Regions from separate parts of the Halomonas citrativorans genome, predicted to be linked through region 3. Evidence: predicted binding sites of a transcription regulator. Region 3 holds the regulator's gene; each other region holds the start of a gene.
What was found. The regulator FliA, encoded in region 3, starts transcription of late flagellar genes. The targets are predictions, from matches to a motif close to CTAAAGTTNNNNNNNNNNCNGCCGATA.
Positions count from the first base shown of each region.

Region 1 (4,243 bases), on a different contig from region 3:
GGCGTTGATAGCAATTATACAGAAAAAATAATTCGATTGCCTGATGACTATATTTGTTATACGCCTCCTCGTTACAGACCTTCAGTGTCATCGCTGCCCGCTGACAAAAATGGGTATGTAACTTTTGGCTGTTTTAATAATGCTACTAAATTAAATGAGCAGGTGTTAGCTCAATGGTCTAAGTTGATGCATAAAATACCAAACTCAAGGTTGTACCTTAAAAGCATGCAGCTCGGTAGCCCTGAAATGCGTGAGCGTATTATTAATTTAATGAAGGCAGAAGGGGTTTCGGCAGACCGACTGCGTATTGAAGGACCTTCCCCTCATGTTGAGCTCCTCCAGTGCTACAATGATGTGGATATTTCTTTAGACCCATGGCCATATTCAGGTGGATTAACTACCTGTGAATCTTTATTAATGGGAGTTCCGGTGGTCACTCTCCCAGGGCCAACCTTTGCAGGGCGCCACAGTGCTACTCATTTAATTAATGCGGGCATGCCAGAACTTGTCGTTAGTTCTTGGGAGGAGTATCGAGAAAGAGTTTTAGAGCTTGCATCTGATTTAGATAGCCTTGCCACTATCAGGCAGCACCTCCGTCAAGTCTTATTAGAGTCGCCTGTATGCGATGCTACCCGCTTTGCAAAACACTTTACCGATGCCATGCGCGCTATTTGGCAGCGTCACTGCGAAGGAAAGCAGCCTGCTGCGCTAACGTTTGATAAAACTGGGCTGGCGAAATTTGAAGATGAAGAAATACCCGTTGATGTTGTTTATGCAGAAAGTATGGAAGTCGAAGCGACTGGGTTTAACTGGTCGCTACCTGGCAAGATTATAGTGCTGGATAATGGCTCAAAATTGGTTGTTGAGAAGGGCATCGATACCCTTAGGCAGCTAAATTCTTTTGGCATAGTGGCCTTCGATCCAGCAAGCCAAGTAATAAATGCTGAGCGGTTCGAGGGCAGTAAAGGTGTCCAAGTCTTTACCCATGCTGTTTTAGGGGATGGAAAGCCAGCGACACTTTATTCCTGTTTAGACCCAGTGTTTAGCAGCACCTTGGAACCGCTGCCAATGGAGCAGCAGTACGGAGCCAACCCTGCTGGTGCAAGCGTGCTTGCTAAGCTTCCGATCAATACCATCGCGTTAGATAGCATCGAAGGGCTGGATAGTTTGGATTGGTTAATTCTGGACGATTTAAGCGATGCGGCCGTAATTCTTGAAAATGGTGAAAAAGCCCTTAAAGACACGCTGGTCATTCAAGTGCGTATTGCCTTTCAACCGACGCATAAACGACAGCCAAACTTAGCTGAAATTCAGCACTGGATGTCACGTCATGGTTTCCGTCTATACCGTTTCAACAACCAACAGCACTTAAGCCACCTGCCGGACAGCGTGCCTGCAGAAATTCGCCAAGCTACCGAGCTTCAAAGTGCCGATGCAGTTTTTCTCCCCACTTACGAGCGGTTGGCTGAGCTAAATGAAAATCAGCGCTCCAAACTGGCTTTTTTGTTGCACACGGTGTATGGCATCAAGGATCTAACATATAAGCTATTGGTTGAAATTGATGAAGAAAAGGCAGAAGAGTATTTGATTCTGCAAAAGTTAGCTGACACTCAACTCGAAACTTCTACTGAGTCATTGTTGAATGAAAAAATAGAAGTGTCTGACAAAATAGAAGTATTGGAATTCCCGCTTCCTGATGCTCCTTTCATGTCGCATGCGGAACGAAAGCTGTTTAAGAAATATTTAAAAAAAGCAAAGCACTATTTTGAATTTGGCTCAGGTGGATCTACAGTTTGGGCGATAAAAGAAGGCTTGAGAGTAGAAGGTGTGGAAAGCGACGCTAAATGGGTGAGGGCACTAAAAGATAAACTGGGTGATAAGTGCCAAGTTGAGTCTGTCAATATCGGGCCAACTAAGGAGTGGGGGGTACCAGTCTCAGGTGAATTCCAGCATCATTTTTCTGAATACAGTCAGGCGATTCATCACCATAAACAGTCATTTGATTTGATTCTTGTGGATGGTCGTTTTAGGGTCGCATGTACGATTGCATCAGTTATCCATATTATAGAGCACATGCATGACCAGGAAATGGCTCGGATTTTTATCCATGATTTTTGGAACCGACCACAATACCATGTAGTGCTTGAGTTTTTAGAGGTGGTCGATCAGGTTGATACTGCTGGCGTATTTAAAGTTAGGCAAGGTGTTGATAGGAAGAAATTAGATGCTTTGTGGGCTAAATTCTCGAAGAACCCGCTATAGGTTGTTTCTTAAAGGAGAGCGGCTCTTTTTCGTGTTTTCGAATTACGTTAGTTCAGTGGGGGTGATTAACAAGATGCAGGTGCTTTAGTGCCTGCATCTTGTGAGTGATAATTGACCGAGCATTCTTTGTGTATGTATGGACATTTAGACGTCTGGTCGCATGGTGCGAGCGTCGGGCCGACATCCACTATGCGCTTTCGCTTATGGGGGCTCGTTTTCTTTAATCGATGCCAGGGCAGGTGTTGAAACGTGCTTTTGGCAGATTTTTTAGTTGTGTGCATAGACTCTGTGGCGAAGGGTAGGGAGTTAATAGCTCTCCATACCTGACGACCAGTTGAGTTCTTGTAACTCACTGGTAAAGTTTTTTATAGCCGGGCCGATAAGCAAGTAATTACTACTAATAGGCAGGCCCGTAAATGGCGTCGATCCATACCAATTTGCCATCTATGAACGGCCAAGCGAACCTGAAGCGCAATCAGTCTGCGCTGGCGACGTCCATGGAGCGCCTTTCATCCGGCTTGCGTATCAACGGCGCTAAGGATGATGCCGCAGGCCAGGCAATTGCTAACCGCATGACCAGCCAGATTAGCGGGCGCGGCATGGCGATGCGTAATGCCAACGATGGCGTGTCGTTGTCGCAAACCGCACAAGGCGTGCTGGAGGCAGTGAACGGTAAGTTGCAGCGTATCCGTGAGCTTACCGTGCAGGGGTTGAGTGAAATTTATAACGGCGAAATGGGCGACCGTATCCAGGCGGAGATTAATCTCAACCTGAAGGAAATCGAGCGCTTGAACCAGGTGGCCGAATATAACGGCATTCCGCTTCTGGATGGCACGGCGGGGCATCTTTCCCTGCAAGTAGGCGCCAACGATGGCGAAACCCTGAGCGTTAATTTAGACGCCCCCGGCTTTAGTGTGCAAACACTGGGGCTTAAGGATTTTACCTTCCAGGGTGAACCTGACACCATCACGCATACTGACACCCTGCCGGGCCGCTCGGCGCGTATTCCTATCGACGATGCGGAGCATTCACGCGTTGCTTATGTGCCTGCTGATAACGAACCACATTTAGTGCGCTTTAATAACCGCGATGTTATCCAGCTAGGTGGCGATGGCGGGCAGCTTAAAAATGTATCGATTAACGCATCACACGATACGGATACCCGCAATAACGACGTAACGATTAATGTTCGAGAGGCAGTGACTGAACGCACGTTAGGTGAAGCTATATACACCCGACGCGCTGTCGACTTGGACGGCAATAGTGGGCCGTTAGGTAGCGCGGATATCGTACGTTCGGGAGGGGAGTACTGGATAGCGCGTGGGAACGACTATACGCCCGTTGAACTTATCATGGATAACAGCCAGCGAAGTGTGGTGGCTCAGGTGCTGGAAGACACGCATGTAGCCCCGGCTGATATGCCAGGCCCCATTAGTGAAGTACGTTATATGCCAGCAGTGCAAAAAGGCAGCGCGGACTATAGCCTGACTCTGGATGGTCAGGATGAAAGCAGCAGCGGTAGCATCTCTCTCGTGCAGTTAAATAGCACATATTATGTCGAAGAGCAGTTGGCGGGAGGGCAGTATGCGTATTATCCCGCCGATGTGACCAGCCAAACAGGTGGTTCGGAGAGTACGTTCACCGTGGTAAGTGAACGTACACCCATGGGGGCAGTCACCGACCAGCCTTTTGTTGCTGGTTCGTCGTTCGTGCATTTTAAGCCGAGTAATGCCAATGTGCAGGTTAACTATGTCGAGTTAAACGGTACAACGCATCAAGATGTTATGGCCGCTGAGCCTGAAAATGGTTACGTGTTTAATGTAAATGCCTTTTCAAATGGCAGCGGTGCGATGAAAACAGCCAACATCGTGCTGAACCAAAAAGGCGAACATTTGCTGCAAACCGTTAATGGAAACGGTGAAGTAATCCTTTATTACCCAGTGCGTAGTTCACTTAGTACAGACGTGGATAACAACCTGAC
Region 1 is NZ_JABUYX010000011.1:77,545-81,787, reverse strand. Features, by position in the region: gene INT20_RS11650 (O-linked N-acetylglucosamine transferase, SPINDLY family protein) at 1-2,262, shown strand, start outside; gene INT20_RS18300 (flagellin N-terminal helical domain-containing protein) at 2,679-4,243, shown strand, end outside.
Region 1: the regulator FliA is predicted to act here: its motif matches at 2,618-2,644, upstream of INT20_RS18300 (flagellin N-terminal helical domain-containing protein).

Region 2 (4,243 bases), on a different contig from region 3:
CGGTAACGCCGTTCATTTGAATTTCCAGCAGCGCCTGCCCAACACCAACCTTCGCACATGGGTGCAATGCCTTTGGTCGATGGGCGGGCAAAGCACCCTTGCGCACCCCATCGTAGAAAAGCTTTACCCCGATGCAGGCGCCAGCCTCACCATTCACCTTGGAAGCTCTCGTCCCATCGTCACGCTCTGCTTTAACAGACACATGTTGCTTGAGACGTTTGATACGTCCACCCCCCGGATGGGCATTCGGTTTAAACCGACCAGTATGTATAGCCTCCTGGGCTTAGCCCCGGAACAGTGTATAGACGCGCATCTTTGCTTGGGCGATGACATAAACCCCTCCTGGATGGACAGTTTAATGCCGGTGGTGGAGCGCCTTTATCAGCTTGATGCACCCAAAGGATTAGCCCTGCTTGAAACATGGCTTCTGGGTTTACTCAAAAGTCGACTAACGAGTAAAAGCCCTGTGCCAGGAATCATCCAGGCGATTAACCAGTTACAGCTCCCACCTGAGCAGTTAGCTGCCAATGTTGGGTTAACCCGACGCACCCTGGAACGTCGATTAAAACGTGAAGTCGGTGTCTCGCCAGGCGCGTTGGTGACGTATGCTCGCCTCAACCGAGCGCGACGGTGCTTACTTGAAGCTGACCGGCCGCTATCAGAAATAGCGCTCCACTGTGGCTACTATGATCAGCCACACTTTACCCACGCCTTCCAATCTTTTACCAACGAAACACCCGCCTCTTACCGCCAGCGCAAGTTGTCGCAAATTTACAAGGCGTAGTACGCACACCTTTATAAGCTGAGACCTCACCAATCAACGAGGTCACTGCCATGTCTCAGCGTATTTCTCGACAAGCCGTTTACAAGCTAACCCCTCGCCTTGCTAAACATTTGGTGCCTCTGGGCGAAGTAGCGGCTAATAGCGCGGTAACGCCTGCCATCATCCACCTCGTTAAGCTACGCGTTTCCCAAATCAACCAGTGCTGCTTCTGCCAGCATATGCATACTCAGGAAGCCCGAGACGACGGCGAGCATCAGGTAAGACTGGATGTACTGCCTGCCTGGCGGGAAGCCCCCTGCTTCAATAAACAGGAACGTGCAGCCCTTGAGTGGGCCGAAGCGCTTACCTTAATCAGCCAACAGTCTGTTAGCGACAGCGTCTACCAGAATGCTCTGGCTGCCTTTGGCGAACAGGACCTTCTTGAGCTAACCACGGTGATTCTAGCCATTAATAGTTGGAACCGGGTGGCGGTAAGTATGCAGTTTGCGCCTGACATCTCGCTATAAACCGAAAAAGACATCGCAAGCCTGTGCGACGGCCTGCGATGTCTTGATCAAAATTCCCTTCCGCACGGCTGGCTTCTAAAAGCCACTCCACTCGTTTACTATGCGCCACCCTCACTCCCAAGCTACCCAGGCCGCCATGTCCTTTAACGCACTCTATACCGACCTTTCTGGCTATTACGATGTGATGTGCGAAGACATCGACTACCGGGCGCAAAGCAACGCCGTGCAAAGGCTTCACCAAATTTTTGGTAACGGTGGCAACCTTCACCTCGATGTCGCGTGTGGTACCGGGCCTCATGTTCGCCATTTTATTGATAATGGCTATGTGAGCAGCGGGCTGGATATTAACCAGCCCATGCTGGATATTGCTGCCACACGTTGCCCTGAGGCCCAGTTTACGTGTCAGGACATGGGCAACTTCCAGGTAAGCGACCCGCAGGATTTGATTACCTGTTTTTTATATTCGATTCACTACAGCGACGGAATTGAAAAGCTCAAAGCGTGTATTGAAAGTGCGCACAGCGCCTTAATGAGTGGCGGGGTTTTCTGCTTCAACGCAGTCGATAAAGATAAAATCGATAACAATCTGTTTGTGAGCCACACCGTTAAAAAAGCCGACGATGCCTTCACGTTTCGTTCCGGGTGGCATTACAGCGGTAGCGGTGAAAAACAGGCCCTCAAACTTAGTATTGCAAAAACCAACGCGTGCGATACCCAAGTATGGAACGATGAGCACCCCATGGTCGCGGTTAGTTTTGCTGAGCTAATTACGCTGCTTGAGCCCTACTTTGAAGTGCATGTATTCGAGCACAACTTTGAAGCTATCACGCCGTGGAACACCACTTCGGGGAACGCCATTTTTGCCTGCGTGAAGATTCACCCCCCCACGGTTGTAGCAACGGGGCAATCCACTTGTTGCTGATCAGTTCACATAGTACCCACTTACTTTCCAAACGCCGTCTTCAAAGTGCGGCGTAATGGTTTCGGTAATATCAGACTTGTTGGCAAAACGCGTTTGGTAGATGAACTTTTTGTAATCATTTTTGGGAGCGCCGGGCATAGAGGTTTGCGTGATGACGCGTGTGCGGCGTCTTGCCTCCACCGACCCGAAGTCACGGCGCGCTGCGCTAATGATCCGCTCTAGCATACTGGGCGAAAGCGGACTCTTAAGAAGCGGTGATGACTCCTCCCAAGCCAGCTCATACTCGCCACTATCGATTGCATCAAGCCATGCCAGCGCCGCGGCCTCAGCCGCATCGGTGTTCGCTTGAGCATACGGTGCCAGCAGTAGCAGGGCTGTAATGAAACAGATCACGATTTTTGGCATGGATAACTCTAGGCAGCGATCAGTAAATAGGTGTGCTTAATTTAATATCGGTACCAGCCGCCATTACTTTAGTATTAATCACAATAATCGAACAAGCTAACCGCAGTTTTTTCTATCCCTTGGCTTTATTAAGTAAGAGAAAGCCCCCTGCGCTAACCGCGACACAGGGGGCTATTTCATGCGCTAACTAGCAAAAAAATGCCCTTAACGCACCTTACAGGCCAGCAAACTCAAAGGGCTCGGCGTCCTCAAACGCGTTGACCGTATTGCCTGCATAAACACTGTTATTCTTGAGGCTCAGTTTGCGAACAGGCACGCCCTCAGTAAAGTCGGCATCCTTCATATCCACCCAAAACGTGTTAGGCGTAAGTGCCGTCTCGAAATAATAAACAAGGTGTTTCTGATCAGATACCGCTCTCCACCTGGTGGAAGAAATATTCGGCTCCTCTTCTGATGAGATGCCGAAAGGAACAGACGCATTGCGAATCACGCTAAATGCACTGCCAACAGCGACTCTTGTATCGCTCGTTTTAGGGATGGCATCCATGTAGAACGACGCTCTGACAAATCGATCTGCGGCACGGTTTGTGCCAGGCAGCATGACCAAACCACCGATCTGTCTCCAGTAGTCATCCAGCGTCAGTTGCTGCTCGAAGGTGGGCGAGTTTGTCACCACATTGTATGACGTATAGTGATGAATAGTGAGTTTACCGCCGATATACTCAAATATTGCGCTATCACCCTTGGCATCTGAAATTGACAAGTGAAGCGTAGCAAATCGAGTGGTGCCCGGTATTTCAGCAGAGACGACCACAAAGGGCTCATCGCGCAGCGCCTCCACCGCCTCATCAACGGTCGCAAAATTATCCAAAACATACTGGACCCAGGCAGCCACGGAAAGCCCCTCGTCATCCGGCCCAAATTCAGGATACTCTGCCTCAGCAAGCCATAGCAGGTTAGCCACCAAGCCTTTTTCGTTCATGCCATCAGTGCTTGAGATATCAAACGCGCTGGTAACGACACTTCCATACTGGGATGTCCAAGTAACGGAGTTGGGTCCAGCCGCACCATCGCGCTCCATTCCCTTTGGAAACAGCCATAGGTTCGGATGTATTTCGTCCCTCCAATCCATGGAGCGCGCCGTGATAATCATGTCATCAGGGCCCTGATATACCGCGCGCGTGCATGCATCCGCTGTGATGGCCACGAACAAGGCACACATGCTTGCCGCTAGCGTTAATTTTTTTTTGATTCCCATGGTGGTTTCCTTTTATTTACAAACGTTATAGAGCCTGCCAGAGATAATTGGCGGCTAACCAGAAAAGCGCCAACCCCTTTTTTATAAAAAGAATAGCGGCATGGAATCCCCAGCCCATGCCCATATTTAAATTATCAAACCCACTTCACCTTAGGCATAAATTTAGCTTTGGTCACGCACCTTATTGCACAAAATCCGAACTAGTATTTAAACTCAGATGATTGTTCTATTTTTCATCATGTTTTGTCACTACTCACAATCAGGAGTCAGTAATGTTCCGATGTGTAAGGTTATGGACAGGCAGTAACCATCAATCGTGTTTTGAAGAAGGATGGATTGATCTTCCCAAAGGTGAGCGCCATGACTTG
Region 2 is NZ_JABUYX010000006.1:13,873-18,115, reverse strand. Features, by position in the region: gene INT20_RS08810 (helix-turn-helix transcriptional regulator) at 1-784, shown strand, start outside; gene INT20_RS08805 (carboxymuconolactone decarboxylase family protein) at 835-1,290, shown strand; gene INT20_RS08800 (class I SAM-dependent DNA methyltransferase) at 1,427-2,212, shown strand; gene INT20_RS08795 (DUF4019 domain-containing protein) at 2,213-2,617, opposite strand; gene INT20_RS08790 (linear amide C-N hydrolase) at 2,832-3,875, opposite strand; gene INT20_RS08785 (cupin domain-containing protein) at 4,148-4,243, shown strand, end outside.
Region 2: the regulator FliA is predicted to act here: its motif matches at 2,663-2,689, upstream of INT20_RS08795 (DUF4019 domain-containing protein).

Region 3 (4,243 bases):
GGACGAACGGGGCGCTTGGCATGCCGTCCCCATGCTTCAACATCGCCAACCTGCGGGTTGGCAGGCCAGGCTTGAGACACGAATGGAGGCGGGCGCCACGGTGCATCTATTGCCCGTGCTGCCTCCGGCAGAAACCGTGCAGTGGCTGAATGAGCAACAGCTGACTTGGGTCAGCCTTGTGACATCCGCACAGCGTGTATACTTTCATGGCGAGCGTTCTGCGCTACGCGGACTATTTGAACAAAGCACGCTCAGCCATCATGTCAGCGTGCGGTTTCGTGGCCAGTCCATGCAGTTATGGACCGCTTATGCCGAAGTGCAAAATGAGGCGGGCAGTGTACTGCTTGCGTGGTATGGGGAGGTTCGTGACCCCGAAAGTGCCAAGGTCGTTGCCCGGCGCTACTGGTTGACGCCGGCTCGTTTAGGCGCCGATGTACTTTTCCAACTGGTCATTCAGCTGCAAAGTGAGGGCCTGGCAGCGCTCACCAAACGCGCGTTGCAGCAGTTTAAAGAGGCCGATAGCGGGGACGTGGATCCAGAAGTACGTCTACTGTTAGCCAGCGGCGTCGCGTCAGTGGTCGGGCATTTGGATAACGCGGATGATGATGAGGCGTCCAGTCTGCGTAGCGATCTACTCAGCCTGTTGGGCACGCGCCGAAAACGCCGCGATACGGCCATGCTGGATGCGTTGATGTACGCCTTTATGGCGCGCGACGCCATTCGCCAATTGGGCAGCGTTAGCCGAGAGGTGAATGTATGAGTCAGGATCAGGCGGCGGGCTTGCGCCAATGGGCCGACAGCCAGCGTCAGAAGCAGGCACCCAGCCAGCCTGATGCGCCGTTGGCAAGTGATATGGAGGTGATGAGCGAAGCGCCTGCGCCCGCGCCAGGTGCTGTTTCGCCCACCCCCACGATTGACGAGCAGCCGGTTGCGAAAGCCCCTTCGCGACCTAAAAAGCCCTTGTATATTATTGGTTTGCCAGGGCAGGGCGCGCAGGCTGTCAAACAGGCTCAACATCGCCTGGCTCAATGGTCTGCGCTGGGCCGTCACTGGGCAGGATCACCTGACGATTGGGATATACAGGCGGTTAGCGTTAATGCGCCTGATCTGGCTCAGCTAAGTGCTCGGCATGCGCGTTGGGCGCTCTGGGTTAACAGCGATGCGGACGCATTTGCCGAGATGTACCGGCTACTTCGCCAGGCGCGTGACAATGGCGGGCCTCGCCGATTATTGGCACTGCACGAGCCCTCTTTGTCGCGCCAAGGCTTGTTGGAAAACTTGCGTGAAGCCGCTAGCCACTATTTGGCCATCGATCTTCTGGTGCTGGCGCGCTGATAAGGAAATATTCGACATGTTAAGCAAGCTATTCAAGATGATGGGTGTTTGCGGGTTGATAGGTCTCATCGGTAGCGCTCAGGCGGCGGGCAGCTGGAGCACCTCGGTGCCGGGCGTGATGGTGGCCATGAGTGACCGGGAAACCCGTAGCCAGTCAATGACGCCACCCGATTCTGTACAGGTGCACAATCGTGTGATTGATCGGATACACTGGCAGCTTGAGGCGCCGCCGGGCAGCGCTATCAACGCATGGCTATGCCATCCGGAGCAGTGTGTGGCTCTCTCGGGAGGGCGCGGAACGGTCACCGAGCTGGCGGGAAGGCAGGTAAGTGCTCCTTTGCAGTTTCGTTTTAAGTTACTGCCTGGACAGCGGCCTGTTCGTGTTCAGGGTCTGCAAGTCATTGTGAACTATCAGTAAAAGTTGTATAGCCGCGAGGCAAAAAGATGTACACAGCACAAGGCAGAATCAAGCAAGGCGAGCTATTCACACAATACATGCCACTGGTAAGACGTCATGCCTTAACACTGCAGGTCAGGTTGCCAGCCAGTATTGAACTTGATGATCTTATTCAGGCGGGCACGGTAGGGCTTTTAGAAGCACTGGGCCGTTTTGATGCCGCTCATGGTGCCAGCTTTGCGACGTTTGCCAGCCAGCGTATCCGTGGGGCGATGGTCGATGAACTGCGTACGCGGGATTGGTTGCCACGCAGCGTGCGCCGCGCTGCGCGCGCTGTGGACGACGCGATCCGGCGGCTAGAGCAGCAGCTCGGGCGCTCGCCGGAAGAGAGTGAAATTGCCTTGGCGCTTGAGATGCCGCTGGGTGATTACCAACAGCTGCTCAACGACACCAATAGCGGTCAGCTATTGCCGTTTGAAGAGTTGGTTGCCGATGGTGGTGAGCCGGTAAGTTTTGATGTGAGCAACTTGCCGTTTGAAAAGCTGCTGGATGAGCAGCAGCGCCAAACATTGGTTGCTGCCATTGAGGCGTTGCCAGAGCGCGAGAAACTGCTCATGGCACTTTATTACCAGGAAGAGCTGAATTTAAAAGAAGTGGGCGCCGTGCTGGGCGTGACCGAGTCGCGTGTGTCTCAGTTGCATAGCCAAGCCATTAGCCGTCTGCGTGCCCGGTTGCATGATTCAGCCTAAACAACCGATACGTTAACTCACAATAACCGGCGAGGAGCCGTTGATGAACCCGTCCACGTTGATAGGTATATTCGCCAGTATGCTGCTGCTAGTAAGCGTGCTGTTCTTTACTGCGGAGTCCCCTGAAAGTTTTATCAATCTGCCGGGCCTGGCGATTGTTATAACCGGTACTCTGGCCGCTACTTTTATAAGCTATCCGCTAAAAGAGGTGTTACGCGTTGTACGCTTGGTAGGGCTTGTCTTTCGGCGTGAAAATACCTATATACGCGACGATATCAACGAGCTGGTCGCCATGTCCCGGCTATGGTTTAAAGGCGATGTGCGTGCAGTCGAACAAGAGTTGGAGCATACGCGCAATCCGTTTTTACGTACCGGTATTCAGTTAGTCATTGCCAATACCAAAGAAGATGAGATCTTCGACATGCTGCGTTGGCGGATTGCCCGGCTCAAGGCTCGCGAGCACGCAGAAGCCCAGATTTTTCGCACCATGGCGACCTATGCGCCAGCGTTTGGCATGATTGGCACGCTGGTGGGATTGGTTAATATGCTGGAAGTCATGGATGCCGGTGACCTGGATGTCATTGGCCCCCGTATGGCGGTGGCGCTGCTCACCACCTTCTACGGTATTTTGCTGGCGAATCTGGTGTTTAAACCCATCGCGGTGAAGCTAGAACGACGTACAGAAGAGCGCCTGATTACCATGAACATGGTGCTGGAAGGTATTTCACTGATCACCAAGCGCCGCCTGCCCTCTTTTATTGAGGAAACGCTCAATTCATTTATCGCCAACTATAACGATGAGATTCGCGATGCCACTATAAAGCCCCGGCCTGATACACCAAGCGCGACGGCAAAGGGCTAAGGCGATGCTGGATAACAATACGCGCCATGCGCTGGAGCTTCCCGCCGGGCAGGGTGAAAGCGATGAGAGCTGGCTGACCAGTTATCTGGACGTGCTCACCCTGCTGATTACGCTGTTTGTTTTGTTGCTGGCTTTGGCTCCCCCCGGTGGTAATGAAGCACTTGAGGGTGAGGAAGCGTCCATGGCCAGCGTGATTAGCTCACTGCCCTTGGCAACGCTTGCCACCGGTATTCACCCGCGCCATAGCGGGTTGCAGCCCCAGATGGCGGCATTGGATATTCCCGGCGTCAGCGTATCGCAGGGCCAGGAGGGCGTAACGCTACGCATTGATGATAGCCTTTTATTTCCCAGTGGCGAGGCAGTGCTCACCTCTCTAGGCCAAGAGGTGATAGAAAGTCTTGTCGATGTGTTCGCGGCCTTTGATGGTCAGGTTTCCGTTGAAGGACATACTGACAATCTTCCTATTGCGACCACTCGGTTCCCTTCCAACTGGGAACTCTCCGCCGGACGTGCGATTGCCGTTATGCGCCACCTGGAAGGTCAGGGCATAGCGATTTCTCGAATGCGGGCCGTTGGTTATGCGGATACTCAACCTATGGAGAGCAACGCAACACCTGAAGGGCGAGCTGCTAACCGGCGCGTTGAACTGTTGTTACGACAACAGCCAGAAGGGTGAGTGGACTGCTCAAGGCTGGGGTTGTGCCTAAGCATCCCCTTCTGCTGCAGTCGTATGCTGCCCTGTTGGTGCTTGATGTCGATCGTCGGCGCATCCAGGCGACCAGTACAAATCTGGCCGCGCTGATGGGACTCTCACGCCAATCGGTAACGTTAACCCAATTGCTGGGGACGCGTTTAATCCAGCGACTTTCAGGGCGACGCGGTTTCACATAGCGTTTGCAT
Region 3 is NZ_JABUYX010000003.1:232,784-237,026, reverse strand. Features, by position in the region: gene flhF (flagellar biosynthesis protein FlhF) at 1-760, shown strand, start outside; gene INT20_RS06175 (hypothetical protein) at 757-1,335, shown strand; gene INT20_RS06170 (flagellar protein FlhE) at 1,352-1,753, shown strand; gene INT20_RS06165 (RNA polymerase sigma factor FliA) at 1,780-2,481, shown strand; gene INT20_RS06160 (motility protein A) at 2,525-3,343, shown strand; gene INT20_RS06155 (OmpA/MotB family protein) at 3,348-4,019, shown strand; gene INT20_RS06150 (hypothetical protein) at 4,043-4,234, shown strand; gene INT20_RS06145 (hypothetical protein) at 4,211-4,243, opposite strand, start outside.